One region of the Rothia uropygioeca genome, then DNA from elsewhere that is predicted to be linked to it. Evidence: riboswitches for the same ligand, from Rfam matches in the RefSeq annotation. Region 1 holds a riboswitch; each other region holds the start of a gene.
The links. A riboswitch is a leader RNA that binds a small molecule or an ion and turns the genes downstream of it on or off. The one in region 1 is predicted to bind thiamine pyrophosphate.
Positions count from the first base shown of each region.

Region 2: it holds a riboswitch for thiamine pyrophosphate, as region 1 does, so the genes downstream of both, thiM (hydroxyethylthiazole kinase) here and EWR20_RS01325 (3-oxoacyl-ACP reductase) in region 1, are expected to answer to the same signal.
Region 3: it holds a riboswitch for thiamine pyrophosphate, as region 1 does, so the genes downstream of both, EWR20_RS03255 (ECF transporter S component) here and EWR20_RS01325 (3-oxoacyl-ACP reductase) in region 1, are expected to answer to the same signal.

Region 1 covers NZ_NOIR01000001.1:296,935-302,524, forward strand. The annotation lists gene efeB (iron uptake transporter deferrochelatase/peroxidase subunit) at 1-1,101, shown strand, start outside; TPP riboswitch at 1,117-1,213, shown strand; gene EWR20_RS01325 (3-oxoacyl-ACP reductase) at 1,290-2,084, shown strand; gene EWR20_RS01330 (LLM class flavin-dependent oxidoreductase) at 2,081-3,382, shown strand; gene EWR20_RS13080 (peptidase inhibitor family I36 protein) at 3,578-3,940, shown strand; gene EWR20_RS01335 (hypothetical protein) at 4,000-4,878, shown strand; gene EWR20_RS01340 (hypothetical protein) at 4,893-5,590, shown strand, end outside.
Region 2 covers NZ_NOIR01000003.1:101,515-107,104, forward strand. The annotation lists gene EWR20_RS08520 (LysR family transcriptional regulator) at 1-343, opposite strand, end outside; gene EWR20_RS08525 (pyridoxine/pyridoxamine 5'-phosphate oxidase) at 389-949, opposite strand; TPP riboswitch at 1,899-1,991, shown strand; gene thiM (hydroxyethylthiazole kinase) at 1,982-2,821, shown strand; gene thiE (thiamine phosphate synthase) at 2,818-3,504, shown strand; gene thiD (bifunctional hydroxymethylpyrimidine kinase/phosphomethylpyrimidine kinase) at 3,504-4,421, shown strand; gene EWR20_RS08545 (TenA family protein) at 4,436-5,140, shown strand; gene EWR20_RS08550 (universal stress protein) at 5,199-5,590, opposite strand, start outside.
Region 3 covers NZ_NOIR01000001.1:739,777-745,366, reverse strand. The annotation lists gene EWR20_RS03275 (ABC transporter permease) at 1-763, opposite strand, end outside; gene EWR20_RS03270 (ABC transporter ATP-binding protein) at 765-1,502, opposite strand; gene EWR20_RS03265 (energy-coupling factor transporter transmembrane component T family protein) at 1,695-2,486, opposite strand; gene EWR20_RS03260 (ABC transporter ATP-binding protein) at 2,474-4,135, opposite strand; gene EWR20_RS03255 (ECF transporter S component) at 4,132-4,803, opposite strand; TPP riboswitch at 4,860-4,959, opposite strand; gene EWR20_RS03250 (DUF4235 domain-containing protein) at 5,101-5,373, shown strand; gene mnhG (monovalent cation/H(+) antiporter subunit G) at 5,446-5,590, opposite strand, start outside.

The sequences.
Region 1 (5,590 bases):
AATATGTATACCGCCGCCTTTAATGTGACTGTTCAGGATGTCGGAGGACTCAAAGAACTGCTTTCCGAGTGGACGGTCGCCGCAGAGCATATGTGCGCGGGGGAACTCGTTGGCGGCGCTCCTGAGGGCAATCACCACATGCCGCCCGAGGACACCGGAGAAGCCTGGGGATACTCGCCGAGCGGACTGACCATCACCTTCGGTTTCGGACGTTCGCTCTTCGTCGATGAGCACGGAAATGATCGTTTTGGACTCAAGGACAAGATGCCCAAGATCCTGAGCGATGGGGTTCCGAAATTTGCGAACGAAGCCCTGCGGGCAGGATCCAGCGACGGGGACATCCTGATCCAGACGTGCTCCAATGACGCTCAGATCTGCGTCCACGCGATCAGAAACCTGACCCGCATCGCCTTCGGCTCGGCGACGCTCAAGTGGAGTCAGATCGGTTACGGACGCAGTTCCTCGACGTCGAGGGGACAGCAGACACCCCGTAATCTCTTCGGATTCAAGGATGGTACGGCCAACCTCAAAGCGGAAGACGACGATGACCTCTTCGGCGACAACGTTTGGGTTCAGCCCGAGGATGATCCCAACGCACAGTGGATGAACGGTGGAACGTATTTCGTGGCACGAAAGATTCACATGTACCTCGAAATCTGGGATCGAGTACGGCTCTCCGAACAGCAGGAGGTGATCGGCCGGGACAAGCAGTACGGTGCGCCACTGTCGATCGCCTCGCCTCGGGCGTCGGACGAGTTCGAAGCACTGGACTTCACGGCTCAGGATGACCACGGGGAACCCGTGATTCCCACGGACTCGCATGTGGCCGTCGTCGCCCCTGAGAACAACGGGGGTCATCGGATGCTTCGACGCAGCTACAACTATACGGACGGCAACGATTCCCTCGGGCGTCTGGATGCGGGTCTGTTCTTCATCGCCTACGTGCGAGATCCCCGGAAAGGTTTCTACCCGACTCTCAAGAAAATGACGGAGCAGGATGCCCTGACGGAGTATCTCCAGCACCAGGCATCGGCGCTCTTCGCCGTGCCCGCGGGCATTCGTGACGGAGACGAGATGGTTGGGCAGGGCCTGTTCGAGTAGCGGTGCTAACATGAGACGCGCGACACGGGGTGCCTCCGAAGGGAGGCTGAGATGAAACCCGTAGAACCTGATTCAGCTAGTACTGGCGAAGGGAATGTCCGCAGAGCGCACTTACATCCGCGTGCCGCAACAGCGGTTGCGGGAATCGCTCTTTCGGGTGCCTTCGCCTCGATGGAGAGGCAAAGACCATGACCGAAAATCCCACCACCGTATCGAGCGTTCTGCCCATCGACGAGCAGATCGTGGTGGTGACCGGCGGCGCGAGGGGCCTTGGAGAGAGCATCAGCCGCGCTTTCCTCGGCGAAGGGGCAAAGGTGGTCATTGGGTACCACCAGAGCAAGGACGACGCCGCCCGCATCGTCGACGAATTCCCGGACCGAGCCCGTTGCGCGGCCCTTGACGTTCGGGACGGGGAGAGCATTCGAGAGTTCGCGACGTCAGCCTCCGGATTCTTCGGCACCGCACCGACCACGCTGGTCAACAACGCCCTGGTGGACTTCAGCTTCAACGGCGAGGCCCGGTCGAAAGCCGCCGACATCACCGCCGAGGAATTCCAGAAACAGATCGACGGGTCGCTCCACGGGCCGCTCGCGATGATCCAGGCGCTCCGACCCGGTATGGCCGAACGGGGCTTCGGGCGCGTCGTGAACATCGGCACGAACCTGTTCCAGAACCCCGTGGTCCCGTACCACGACTACACGGCGGCCAAGGCCGCCCTGCTCTCCTTGACGCGCACGTTCTCGCAGGATCTCGGCCCGGAAGGAATTACGGTCAATATGGTCTCCGGTGGTCTGTTGAGGGAAACGGATGCGAGCTCCGCAACTCCGGATGAGGTCTTCGACATGATCGCTGCGGGAACGCCACTGCGTTCCGTGACCACCCCGGACGAAATGGCCGACGCGATTCTCTTCTTCGCTTCCCCGTGGGCCCGCGCGGTGACCGGGCAGAACCTGATCGTCGATGGAGGGCTGGTCAAAGGATGAACGCTGGAAAGAAGCACGCACACATCAACCTGTTCATCTACGGCTGCGGGCACCACAATGCGGCCTGGAGGGCCCCGGGCTCCTCGGTCGAGAGGCTCGGCGAGATCGACTATTACGAGGAGCTCGCCCGCACTGCCGAACGCGGCAAACTCGACGCCGTGTTCTTCGCCGATGGCCAGTCGCTGAGCCCCGGCAACCTCGAGGACTCTCCGGCGTGGTTCCTGGAACCACTCACGTGCCTGGCCGCCATGGCGCGGGCGACATCGAAGATCGGCCTGGTCAGCACGGTGTCCAGCTCATTCTGGACTCCTTTCCATGCGGCCCGGATTCTGGCGAGCCTCGACCACATCAGCGGCGGGAGGATCGGCTGGAATGTCGTGACGTCCATGTTTGATGCCGAGGCCCGCAACCACGGTGGTACAACCCTGCCGGGGCACGACGAACGCTATCGCCGGGCTGAAGAGTTCGTCGACGCCGTCCAGGCGCTCTGGGATTCGTGGCCCCGCGCCTCGATTCTGGCCGATCGCGAGGGGCGCTACGCCGACTCGACCATGATCCACGGGGTGGACCACGAGGGCGAGCATTTCTCGGTCGCTGGCCCGCTCAACGTACCCGAACCGCCGCAGGGTCGGCCCGTGCTGTTCCAGGCCGGCGCCTCCGAACCGGGACGAAGCCTCGCATCGCGTCGCGCGGAAGGCATCTACGCCGTCGCCTACGACCTCGAACAGGGCGAGAAATACCGCACCGACATTCGGCGTCGGGCCGCGGCCGCGGGACGGAACCCGGACGACGTCGTCGTGATGCCTGGGCTCGTGACCTACGTGGGCTCGACCGTCGAGGAAGCCGAACGGAAGCGAAGGGAGCTGGACGAGCTCCTGCCCGTCGAGGCCTCCCTGCGCCAGCTGGGAAAATTCGTGCAGCGCGACTGCAGCGACTGGGAGCTCGATGCGCCCGTCCCGGAGCTCGAACCGCTCGAGCAGTTCACCGGACCCAAAGGGCGGTACGCGACGATTCTGCGCATCATCGAAGCCGAGCGCCCCACGGTGCGCGAGCTCCTGGGGCGGCTCGCGGCCGGTGGCGGACACTGCACCATGGTCGGGACCCCGGAGACCCTTGCCGATCAGATCGAGCACTGGCTGGACCACGGGGGAGCGGACGGCTTCAACCTGATGCCCCCGACCCTGCCGGGCGGCATCGAGGACTTCGTGGACCAGGTGATTCCGGAACTCCAGAAACGTGGCCGCTTCCGCACGGACTACGACGCCGCGACCCTCCGGGGGCATCTGGCTAGCGGGTGAACCAGGGGGGTGATGTACGGAAATGACGACATTTCCGCAGGCCACGGGGAATAAGTATAGATTTTATATCTATACTTAAAATTTCTAGACTTTTCGTGCCGAATCCCTTGCCCGGGTGCCCCAAGTCACTTAAGATACTTCTTGCCATTATTAGTGATTCATCCGTAACGGGGAAACATGAAATCGTTAATATCGATGAAACTTCTGGCTGGCTCGCTAGTAGCTTGTGGTCTGGCATCGAGTCTGGTGATCGGGGCACCACCCGCTTCCGCTACCGTACTTGGATGCCCCACCTCCAATGTGTGCGTCTATGAGCATGCTCGCCGTGGCGGTTCGTCGCAGGTCATTAACGGTTACAACGGGTATACGGACCTGAGTCGAGCCCTTCACGATCGCGCGAGTTCGTGGACCAACGCGAACGTTAGGGCTTCCGAAGGTATTGGTGAGTGGCGTCGGGGTCGTCAGTTTATTGGCCAAACCCTGCCGCCCGGCTGGTATGAGGACAATTTGAAAAGCATCAGATTTAATGACATGGCAGATTTCGTGAAACAAGTCTGACGTATTAGTTTTTGGCGATGGCGGCCTGACGGTCGCCGTCGCCGGGCTGAAAGAGAATAATGAAAAAGATTACTTTTTTCTCTGTTCTGGTGTTTTTCCTTGTGGGGTGCGGGGCCGCCGAGGGCGGGGCGAAGAGCGAGCCTAATGCGAGCGAGTCTTCCGAGAGTCTCGCCATCGAAAGCCTCGCTGCCGCGACGTCGCCCGATCCCCAGGCCATCGAAAAAGTGGATGAACTCTTCCGTCAGACCCCGGCGATGCATGACGCGGTCGAGAAAGAAATCGGACAGTGTGTCAGTAACCATGGGGCGCGGTGGGTCGCCCGATCACATAAGACCCCGTCGGTGCGTAGTTTGGCGAGCCCGTCGGAACTCAACGTCGAAGATGCTCGGGTTCAGGGATATGTGACTGACGCCGGGCTGGAAGATCCTGAATCTCTACCTTCAGACATGGAAAAGAAGGCGATCTCCGTATTTATCGGGGACCCCGAGAACGGTTCGGTGAGTGTGGAGGGGGTGCCTGGTGGCATCTCCAAGGATGGTTGCCTGGCTTTCGCTTATGAAAAAGTTTTCGGTTCCGCGGAATCTGGTGTTGTCTTCGAAGGCGCCGCAGGGAACCTGCCGCTCCCTTACGTCAATGCGGCTATGGACTCGGAGGAGACTCGAGGCCTCGAAAAGAAGTGGTCCGAATGCATGAAAAACGATGAGAACCTCGAATTCGAGACTCCGGACATTATTCACGCGAAAATAAAGAACCCCGGTATCGATATCGCCGTGGCTGATGCGAAGTGTCGGGAAAAGGTCGACTTCGAGAACCAACTCCGGAAGCAGCTCAACGCGTACCTGACCACGTTCCTCAAGGAAAAGCAGGGGCTGATCACCAAGGTCAGCGACGCGAAAAGGGCCGCTGAGTCTAACGTCCTCGCGATCCTGGGGCAGTGAGTCCGGAGGAGATCATGAAAAGAAAGGGTCTCGCTCTGTTCTCCGCGATCCTTGTGGCCGTGGTCGTGGTCACCTGGATCGCGGCGTCGTCCTTCACTACCTCGGCGCAGAAAGCGGCCGACGCGGAAGCTCCTCCGCCCTCAACGTTGACCGCAACAATCACGCGGGACCAATTGCGCACGACCGTGCCCGTGACATGCACGTCTAGCTACGGCTCCACGTTCACGGTGCAGGCCCCGCCCTCGGAGGAAGGAGGACAGTACACGAAGATCGCGGTCGCGCCGCACGAAGAGATCGACCAGGGATCGTTGCTCGCCGAGGTCAACGGCAAACCGCCGTTCGCGATGATCGGCCGATTCTCCCTGTACAGAGACCTTCGTGACGGAGACCGCGGCCCCGACGCCCACCAGTTCAATGAGAGCCTCTCCGCCTTGGGGCTCCAAGGAAAACGCTCGGGCGAAGCCCGTGACCTGATCAATGCGGCGACCTACGACGCCCTGGCCCGCCTGTACAAACAATTCGGCTACGAGCCCATCGACAAGAAGGACGCCATTCCGGCCACATCATTCCAGTATCTCGAACGCCCCGGAAAAGTCATCGACGAACCTAGATCGACCGGGCCCGTATCCCGAGGACCCATCGCAACCTTGTCCGCCGAGGGCGCGCGCCTGCGGTGCACAGGAGTCGGCGGCCAGCTGACCCCGGAAGCCGG
Region 2 (5,590 bases), on a different contig from region 1:
TGGAACGCTCGAAGGTCGCCAAAGTCCGGGAAATCCACGGGTCGGGAAGAGCCCACGGGAAACCGATGCGCAGCTCTTCCACCTGATGAGTCTCAGCGATGGCGTCCTCGATCTCGCGGAGGATGGTCCTGGCCCGTTCGAATAGCCTTTGCCCCTGAGGGGTCAGGTCTACGGAGCGGGAAGAGCGGTTCAGCAGAGTAACCCCGCCGAGGCGAGCCTCCAGCTGTTGGATGGTTCGGCTCAAGGCCGGTTGAGTGATGTGCAGGCTGCGGGCGGCGGCCGTGAACGACTTCTTCCGGCCGACCGCCTCGAGCGCGCGAAGGTGGCGCAATTCCAGGTCCATGACTACTCAGGATAGATCGCAGGTACTCGGGCCGATGATTCGAGCCTAGCCCGCCGGCGTCGTGACCCGGTGATTTACCCACCCGGAACCGTCTCGTATGTATTCCACACGGGAGTGATTCCGGTCTTCGCGAGCTTGCATGAATTCGTACTCCGTGGGAGCGAGGGAATAGAGCCGCCAGTCCGGGTTGGGCTCACCGGTATAGCTGGGGCGTTGCTCCCAATCGCGTTGGGATTCCTCGTCGCTCAGGGCCACGACGTTGCCCGTGACCCTGACCTGCCGGCCTGATTCGCGCCAGAAGAAGATCATTGATGCGCGGGGATTCTGATCGATGTGTTGCCCCTTGCGCGAGGTCTGATGCGTTGAGAACTGGAACCCTCGCTCGTCGATGTCTTTGATGATGAGCGTGCGTCCGACTGGGGTGTCTCCATTCTGAATGGTCGTGAACGTCATCGCGTGCGGTTGACGGTTTCCCGCGCCGATCGCGTCGTTGAACCAGTCCAGGAAAAGGTCTATTGGATCCTCGGGAACCCGTTCCGGGTCGAGGACAGGGAGGCCCTGGGGGAAGGAAGGCAGGCTGCGTAGCTGGTCGCTCAATGTGCTCATGCCTCGATCGTAAGTGCTGTGACGGATCTCGGGACAGGGTCATGTGCAGATGGAATGCGGCCATGCGCGAGGGGCCTGGACAGAATTGCTTTCGGGGGTGCGGCCGGGTGCCAATGAAGCCGTCGGCGCAGGCGATTCCACACAGGCGGTGGAGAAAGTTATCCACAGGTGTGCACAACGATGTGCACAACTCGAATATCTGTCCTAAGAGTGCGTTGGGGAAAATGAAACGTGCCGCTTCTCCCCAGGATCTCGAATCGAATATCGGTGAATAAGCTGCTCGAACTACAGAAGTGTAAGTTGTCCACGACTGGGGACATCTGTGTGGATAAAGCGTTGGCGGTCGGTGCCCGGTCGCGGTCGGCTCCGCATGTTCATGCTGATCGGACGAGGGGAGAAGGGCGAGCAGCCAGGCGCTCCGGGGACCTAGGATGCCGCGGAATACAGGGAAAAATCCGGTCACAGCGCTCTCTCTAGGGACCGAATGCCAGGTCGCCCCAGGCCCTGCTTGCGTCGGGGACGACGTGAGGAAGTTGTCCACAATTATCCACAACCTTCCACAGGGAGGTGACCTCAGCGAGCGATTTCTCCACGTGTTGTGTGAAAAGTTATCCACAGGTGGGGATAAAAATCTGTGTTTGGGGTTCGTGAGGCGTCCGTGGGCAACGGTACGGGCCAGGAATGCGGAGCGACCACTGAAAAATACCTGCACGTACACACTGCAATGACAAGGTTTATGCAGTGGGGTGCGGCCTCGGACCCACCTGTTGGGAATCGATGTGGGTTTCGTGGAGTCACATTCGTGTAAGTTCTCCACACTGTGGATAGATCTTGTGGATAAACCCTCCGGACTGTCGGAAAAACATGCTTGCGGCGTTGTATGACCTTTCAGGGGCGGTTTTCATTCGCGGGACACGAGCTAAAGTGATGGGAGGCGCAATGGCGCGCCGACAGTGACAAGGGGTGCCCCGTTCGGCTGAGATAAGACCCTTTGAACCTGATCTAGCCAGCACTAGCGAAGGGATCGTCACCATGACTGATTCACCGGAAAATCACCGCGCCCCCGACGGCATCGTCGGATCGGCCGAGGCCGTTCGAGGGTCGTCACCCCTGGTCCATTGCTTGACCAACGCGGTCGTCAAAGAAATCACGGCCAACGTTCTGCTCGCCGTCGGGGCTTCGCCCGCAATGGTCGAACACCCCGACGAAGCGCGCATCTTCGCTGGGATGGCCGACGGGGTGCTTGTGAACGTCGGGACGGTCTCGGAGGATCAGATCGCGGCGATCCAGGCCGCAGTGGAAACCGCGGGATCTGCGGGTGTGCCCTGGGTTCTAGATCCGGTTGCGGTCGGAGGCCTTCCCCTACGTACCGAATTCGCCCGGGACCTCGTCACTCAACGTCCGACTGCGATTCGTGGCAACGCCAGCGAGATCGTCGCCCTGGCCGGACAGGGAAGCGGCGGCCGTGGGGTCGAGTCGACCGATGCTGTGGAAACTGCTCTCGATGCCGCGCGCTTCCTTGCGGAACGCACCGGCGGCATCGTCGCGATTTCCGGGGAGCGGGATGTGGTCGTCTCTGCGAACCGGACCACGTGGCTGACCAGTGGTCACGAATTCATGCCGCTGGTCATCGGGACGGGGTGCTCGCTCGGGGCCACGGTCGCGGCGTATCTGGGTGCCGCCCGTGCGGCTGGCCTGGCCGACCATGACGCTGTTTTGGCGGCCCACGCCCATGTGGGTGCCGCCGGCTCCTTGGCGGGTCGAACCGCCGACGGTCCCGGATCCTTCCACGTGCGGTGGATCGATTCGCTCTACGAGCTCTCCCCGGCTGGAATCGGCCGCCTTGTCGAGGTTCACGAGGAAGCCCAGTGATACCTCCCGCGACCGATTTCTCACTGTATTTCGTGACGGATACGAAGCTGTGCGGTGGTCTCGATCGTGTACCGAATGTGGTGTACGAGGCCGTGATGGGCGGCGTCGGTGTAGTTCAGGTCCGCGACAAAGAGCTATCGGATGGCCGCTTCGCTGATCTGGCGCGCGCTTGCGAGCAGCAGTTGCGTCGGGCCGAGCAGGACTCGGGCAGGTCCGCCCAGCTGTTCGTCAATGATCGACTCAGCGTCGCCGCAGATCTGGGGCTCAATGTTCACGTCGGACAATCCGACGCCGCCGCGGCGGATGCGCGTGCGGCGCTCGGACCCGACCTCATGGTTGGGCTCTCGGTATCGACACCGGGCGAGGTCCGGGCCGCGGTGGCCGAACGCCAAGCGGATGTTCTGGGCATTGGCCCGGCCTGGGCCACTCCTACCAAAACCGACGCCGCCCCGGCCTTGGGGCCCGATGGGGTATCCGAATGTGCGGAGATAGCCCGAACCGGAGGGCTCGTGAGTGTAGCCATAGGAGGAATCAATCCCTCCACAGCCACTGAATTGGCGGGTGTGCCCGTTGACGGTCTGTGCGTCGTCTCCGCCATCGCTGCCGCCCAGGACCCCAGAAAGGCGGCGGCCGAATTGCTGAGCCTCGCCACCATGACACTCAACAGAGGACGTGATTCGTGATGCGCCCACCCGTCGCCATGACCATTGCCGGTTCGGACCCTTCGGGTGGAGCCGGAATCCAGGCCGACCTCAAGACCTTCAGCGCCATCGGGGCTTATGGGTGTGCTTGTATGACGTCGTTGACCAGCCAAAACACGGTCGGAGTCCGAGGGGTGCACAATGTGCCGGAAGACTTCGTGGTCTCCCAGGTCGAGGCGGTCATCGATGACGTGCCGGTGGATTCCACCAAGATCGGGATGCTTGGAACCGGGGGAGTGGTTCGTTTGCTCGCACGCCTGATGAACGAGCGGCGCGAGAGCTTCGGGACCGTGATTCTCGACCCGGTCATGGTGGCCACGAGCGGAGACACCCTCCTGAGCCAGGACGCCGACGCAGCGATCCGCGCGGATCTTTTGCCTCTCGCGGACCTCATCACCCCGAACCTCCCGGAAAGTGCTCGGTTGTTGGGACGTCCCGACCGTGTTGCCGACTCGCTCGAGGATATGCGCTCCCAGGCCGAAGAGCTTCTAGAGCTTGGGCCCCGTGCAGTCCTCCTCAAGGGAGGGCACCTACGAGATGGGGAAGCCGTGGATGTTCTTGCGATATCTCCGAGGCCGTCTCCCGTTGAGGGTGCGGCGAGGACTCCGGCAGCCGAACCGACTGTTATTGAACTGACTGCGCCCCGCGTGGAAACGCGCAACACTCACGGAACCGGGTGCACCCTCTCCTCGGCGATCGCTGCTTTTTCCGCGCGGTGGGCCGTGCACCAAGCCGATTCGGGGGACCGAGGGATCGACGATGCCGCTCTGATGGCAGCGACCAGAGATGGCAAGAACTTCTTGACCCGGGCACTTGTGGACGGCGCGTGTTGGGAACTCTCGCGGTTCCCGGACCAAGGTCATGGCCCCGTCAATCACTTGGCCCAGATCCTCCGATGAGCGAAGGCGACCCGATGAATCAATCAGCGAAGAATCATGACGTGTGGACCACCGGAGAATTTACAAGGCAACTGTGGAAAGACGCTTCCGGGATTCTGGGGCGAGTGAATCGTCTGGAGTTCCTGCGCCAACTGGGCGAAGGCACTCTGGCTCCAGAGATCTTCGTGGAATACATCTGCCAGGACGCTTTCTATCTGAGCAACTATTCACGGGCCCTGGCCGTGTTGTCCTCGAGGGCACCGACCGCGGAAGCCGCCGAGTTTTGGGCAGGTAGCGCCAGCACCGCGGTCGCCGAGGAGAAAGTGCTGCACTCCCAGCTCATGAACGATCCACTCCTGGCGGATTGCCCCCGAGCGGAATCACCCTCGCCGATCACGCGCGGGTACATGTACACGTTGCTCGCGGCTTGTGCTTACGAGCCCTACGAGGTTGGGGCCGCCGCCGTGTTGCCCTGCTTCTGGATCTACGCGGACGTGGGGCGGGTACTGACGAGTCGTTCGGCCGCGGTGAAGGATCATCCCTATGGCCGATGGGTTGAGGAATACGGCGATCCTGCTTTCGCGGAGGCCACCCAAAAGGCCATCGGCCTGGTGGAGGAAGCAGCGGCCTCGGTCACCGACGTCGTCCGGAAACGCATGCGAGAGGTCTTCCTGGACGCTTCCCGCTTCGAAGAAATGTTCTGGGAATCGGCCTATCGCGGGGAGAAGTGGACTCTGTAACGCTCACCGCGAGCCCAGAGCTCGTTCAGCTCGCCCCGGATCCAGGTCCCGCGCCGCACTATTTGACCGTCAGTACCGGACACTCCGCCTCGAGGATCACCCTTTGGGCGCTCGAGCCGAGGAAGAGTTTCATGACCGGGGAGCGGCGTCGCGTTGCCAGGACTATCAGCTTGGCGTGGTGCTCTTCGGCCAGATCGAGGAGCTGATCCGCGACGTCGTCCCCCGCGCGCTGAATTTCGAACTCCAGCCCCGCTTCGATGATCTGCAGGGAAACTTCCTTGACGACTTCGATGCGGCTCGCGGAGGGACTGGTAGTGCTGTCCGTGGCATACGCCACCACGCGAAGCGCCGCCTTTTCGCGGTGGGCCGCGGCGATCGCTTCCCGCATGACCTTCGGGCTCGCATCCGTGCGGTACCCCACGACGACGGTGCGTGGTGCGCGGTCGATCC
Region 3 (5,590 bases), 440 kb from region 1:
TAATCCACGCGGATCCCAGGCCGATACCGCCAAAGCTCAGGAACCCTCCGAAGACCGCGGGAAGGACCCCCGCGGGGCCCGTCAGCCCCATCATGAGTCCACCGCCGAGGAACAATGCTCCCAACACGACCAGCGCTATCGAGAGCCCGAGTGTCCAAACTCGCTTGCGCAGAGTCTTCAGGGCCGGTTCGGCGCTTCGGCGCGAGCCTTCGAGAGGAGAGACTGACAGAACCGGACGCGCTCCGTTCCACGCGGCAATCCAACTCGTGAGGGCCACCAGCACGGCGGCAGTAATCATCCACGGGTTGGTTGCTGTGACTTGCAAACCACTACCGGCGCCGTTCGCCTCCGCGGTCAAGGCGATAACCCATGTCGTCACGGCGCCCAGGCCGAGTCCGACGACGGAACCGATCAGTCCGATCAGAAGCCCCTCGCAAGCTACCGCACGCCGCAGCGTCGAGGCTTTCGCACCGATCAAACGAAGAAGCGCCAGCTGCTGTGTTCGGCCCGCGACAACGATGGAAAATGTATTGACCACCACCATCGCCGCGACGAACAGGGCGATCGCGAAGAACGTCATCGAAGTCAACAGGAGCATGACCAACAGCGTTCCTTCGGCCTCGCCTCCGGGATCGAGAATTTTGTGCAGCAGCCCCACGGCCCCGATAAGGCCGGAGCCGAACATCGAACCGATGACCACAACGAGGAGGGTCGATAGGTGCTGTCGAGGATGGTGAGTCAGTTCACGCACGGCATTTTTCACGTCAGTTCACCTCCAAGGAAAGCATCATCTGGGCGATGTCCTCAGCCCGAGCGGAGCTGTTGCTCTGGTGAACAATCTCGCCGTCCGCCAGGTACACCACCCGATGGGCGTGAGCCGCGGCTTTGGGATCGTGTGTGACCATGACGATTGACTGCCCGAGCTCTTGGGCGGCCATTCTCAGCAGCTGGAGGACTTCCAGCGCCGAGCGCGAATCCAGGTTGCCCGTCGGCTCGTCAGCCAGGATCAATGCCGGTCGGGTAGCCAGCGCGCGCGCAATTGCAACTCGTTGTTGCTGGCCTCCCGACAGCTCTGCAGGACGGTGGTTGACGCGCTCGGAGAGTCCCAACCGGTGAAGAAGGTCCTCGATCCACGCACGCTCTTGACGGTCCGGCGAACGCCCGTCCAGGTCAAAGGGCAGCAGGATATTCTCTCGAACGTCCATGGTCGGCATCAGGTTGAAGGCCTGGAATACGAACCCGACACGACGACGCCGAATCTCGGTCAGTGCGGCGTCGTCGAGATGCGTGATTTCCTGCTCTCCGATCCACATCCGTCCGCCGCTCGGGGACTCGAGTCCGGCCATGAGATGCATCAACGTGGATTTTCCCGATCCGGACGGTCCCATCACCGCGACGAATTCGCCTGGAGCGACGTCGAGGTCGACATTGCGGACAGCCGAAACGACGTTGCTGCCTTGTCCGTATGATTTGCTGACGTTCTCGGCCCGAGCGATGGGCATGACGGCCCGGGGCGCTCCACCGGGTGCCTGGGCTTCACGAGTCTGGGGTGACATTTTTCGCTCCAAAGATGCTTGATGGCTGGTGCATCTCTTACTTTTCCGCTGATGGCGTCCGCGGACAGTGGAGCGAGCAGTATTTGGAGGTAGAGCTGGGTCTAGTCTGTCCAGGTGGAGCGCACCCTAGACACGGCCCTAGTAGAAGAAGCGATACGTGCCCAAGGTCAGCGAAAGACCGATGGCCGCAGCGGGAATCCCAAGTCCAATGACCAAGGCGACGGCATCCCGCCACGAGTACTCCGGGCGATGCACCCAGGTTCTCGGTCCAGCACCGAAACCGCGTGCCTCCATGGTCACGGCCAGTCGGCTCGCTCGACGCAAAGCCTGAACGATGAGCGCGAAAGCTTGCGCCGTGAACCCAGTAATGCTCCCGATGACGCCGCGGTCTGCGCCCATACCCCGGGCGCGTCGCGCGGCAGCGAGAGTTTCCCACTCCGTGATCATGATTCCTACCAGCCGGAATGCCGCCACGGCCGAGAGCACGAAGCGCGCCGGCAGTCTGAAAGTCTGGGCCAGCGAATCGCCGATCTCTCTGGCATCCGTGGTCAACAGGAGCAGCACCGAGACCATCGCGAGAGCGCCACCACGCAAAGCGATCGCGATCCCTGCATCCACCGAGTCGGTGGTGAGCAACAGCGGGCCGAAGTCGAGCACGGTCCTGCCGGTCTTGGCGGACAGAAGGGCCGTTGCCCACCCGCTGAATAGCGCCGCCGTAAAAACCGGCCATAGCCGAATGAGGATATTCCAGGGATTGATGCGGCAGCCCGCCATGACGAGTACCAGTGCGATCAGGCCGACGCTCGACGTGACCCAGTCCGCGCTCGCCAAGAAAGCTATGGTCAGAACAAAGAGTAGGACGATCTTGACGGCCGCGTTGACTCGCCCCAACCCCGATTCGGCGGCGCTGGCATTGTTCAAGAGGTCCATGCCTGGTCTCCTGTTCGAACCGCGTGCTGCCGCGTCCCGGCAACGTTGAGGCCGTTCAACCTGTACTCGCTGCCTCCGAGAGCTTCGATGAAGGCATGATCGTGAGTCACCGAGACGACCGCCGTACCCGCGTCCAGGACCTCGCGCAGCAGATCGACCAGGCTGGCCCAGGTGACCGCATCCTGCCCGAAAGTCGGCTCGTCCAGGATGAGAACATGAGGACGAGCCGCGAGCGCAGTACCGACTGAGAGTCGCCTTTTCTCCCCGCCGGAGAGAGTAAACGGGTTCGCTTCCGCAACGTGGCTCAGACCGAGACGTTCGAGCAGCTCAGCCGCCCGATCCTCGGGGTATTCCCCGTCGCTTCCGGAGAAGACGCCGCGCGGTGCCGCATCGCGGGCCAATCGTGCGCCGAGGGCAAGCTCCTCGGCGACCGATGCTTTGACGAATTGGTGTTCCGGTTCCTGAAACACAGTTCCTATCCGCGCAATCAGCTGGCTCGAGCTCCACAGCAGGGGATCCCACGAGGGGCCGCCGGATCGGTCAAGCTCTCGCCTCGCCCCTGCGTATCGGAGTGCATCGGACGCCGCAACATAACCCGCGGCCGGTGCGAGCAGGCCGGCCAGGGTCAGAGCCAAGGTGGATTTGCCGCAACCATTTGGTCCCGTGACCGCCAGATGCTCCCCTCGACGTATACGGACGCAAATATCCGAAGCCGCGACGGTCACTTCCCGGTGTGCCGGGATGGGTCCTTCCGCCGAGCGAGCGGTCGCGCGGCGTCTTTGCCTGAGCCACTTGCGCGCGGGTGCTTGACGAGACACCGCGAGGTCGTGCGCCTCGAGAAGCGCTTCGCCGTTCCCCCGTCCCTGAACCGCCCCCGGCCCCTTGCTCGGAAGCCGGGGAACGTAATCCGGGACCCATACTCCTGCTTGGAGCAATTCCTTTCTCGCCTCATCCAGAACCTGCCGTGGAGGCCCGTCGTGGCTGATTCCCCCGTGCGGACTGAGCACGATCACTCGATCGACGAATTCGGACCAGACCGAGACTCGGTGCTCGACTACGACCAGGGTCGAACCGTATTCCTCCGCAGCGTTCAACACGGCGTCGCGAACTTCGATGACGCCATCTGGGTCGAGGTTGGCCGTCGGTTCGTCCAACAAGATCAGCTGGGGTTCCATGGCCAGAACCCCTGCCAATCCAAGCCGTTGTTTTTGGCCGCCGGACAGCGCCGACGTGGGACGCTCCCACGAGAGATCCAAACCGACCGAACGCAGAGCTCGTTCGCACCGCGGAACGATAACCGCGGGGTCGGCTCCCAGATTCTCCGGGCCGAATGCGAGGTCGTCTCCTACGCGTGACAGGACGATCGACGATTCTGGGTCTTGTTGCATCAGACCGACCGCGCCCCTCGATTGTTCGGGCCCGAGGCCATTGATCGTTGCCCGCCCCAGAACGGCGTCGCCGTCATCGTCCACGAGCACACCCGCCAACGCGTGGAGCAATGTCGATTTTCCTGCCCCTGAGGGGCCTAGTAGCAAAACCCTTTCACCGGCCCGAATATCCAGATTTACACCGTGGAAAGCGGGTGCCTCTCGACCAGCGTGGTGCCAACCGAAGTTCTGGGCCAGGACCCGGGCCCCGTGAACCGTCACGGGCGAACCCTGCTGCGCCGAGCATCACGACCTGCGGCAACGGAACCGAGAACGCCCGTCGAGATCAATGCCCTCATCAGGGCCCAACCCAGAAGTCCCGCGATGACGACGCCGGAAATCGTGCCGCACACGATGTAGACGACCTGATACTTTGCTTCCCAGAAGCCGTAATACATCATGACCTCGCTGACGCCCATGAATACGCCGGAGACGCCGCCGGAAAACATGGCCACTGCAAGCCCGAACCTGCGGTACAGGAATAGAGCGAAGACGATCTCGGCACCGATGCCCTGAATCAACCCTGACAGCAATACGCCGGCGCTGTAATGGGTGCCCAGTAGGGCTTCGATAACGGCCGCGAGAATCTCACAGTAGATCGCGGCACCGGGTTTCCGAATTACTAAGCCGCCGACGACTCCCGCGATGAGCCAGCCTCCACCGATCAGGCCCGACAACGGTGGGAAACCAACCGTCGCGGTCTGCGTTGCCGGCGAAACGGCATTGGACCAGATCCAGAAGATCACGCCGCAGACAACGGCAAGAACCGAGGCGATCACGATGTCGATCACGCGCCACGAAACTTTCCGGCGCTTCGGATGTTTTCCGCTCCCGGTCTCGCTCAACGACTGGACCGTTTGACCGGACTCGTGATGGGATGTGGTGTTCATGGGTCTTCCTCCTGCAATTTTCAGGAGGGGAGGCCGTACCCGTACTGTTCTTGGATACGCCCGAGATCTCGACTCCCTACGTCGGTGCTAACCGCATCAGGTCGAGGGTCTGCTTTCGCACTCTCAGCCTCATCCGAGGCTCCCCTGTCGTTCTTGAACGTCCCCCAGTCTATCTGACTCATTTCACTTCCGGTGAATCGCCCAGCAGATTGGGACAAAGGCAAACTCGTACGATTAGGCTAGAGAGAGCTGAACGTGACCGGCCGCACCGCCGGTGCGAATGAAGAGGAGAGATGGATGAGCAATCCCGTTATCAAGATCGGTTCCACGGTTGCGTCCTTGGCCGGAGTATTCGCGGCCAATAAGGTCATGACGCTGGGCTGGAAGAAGGTTACCGGCAATGAACCGCCGTCGAGCAATCCGGACGCCGAGGAAAGCATCCGCGACATCGTCATTTGGACCGCGATCAGCGGTGTCGTCGCGACCCTCATCAAATTGAGCGTCACGCGGCTGGCCAACAAGATGGAGCACAAGGAAGAAGTCGAGACCGGCGGCCAGGCCGAGGTCTGATAGCCCTCCCCTCGATACGAACAATGGCGGGCGCGTGAATCCTTCACGCGCCCGCCATTGTTCTCACGTCGCTCAGTCCCGCTCTGCCTCCAGGTCGCTTTCGGGTTTGGCCTGCGCATCGTTCCCGAGACCGGCGGCGTCGGCGTCGACGTCGCGCGGCTCGTCGGTTGCTTCAGCAGGAGCCTCTTCTTCTTCCTCTTCACGGTTCATCTGCTCC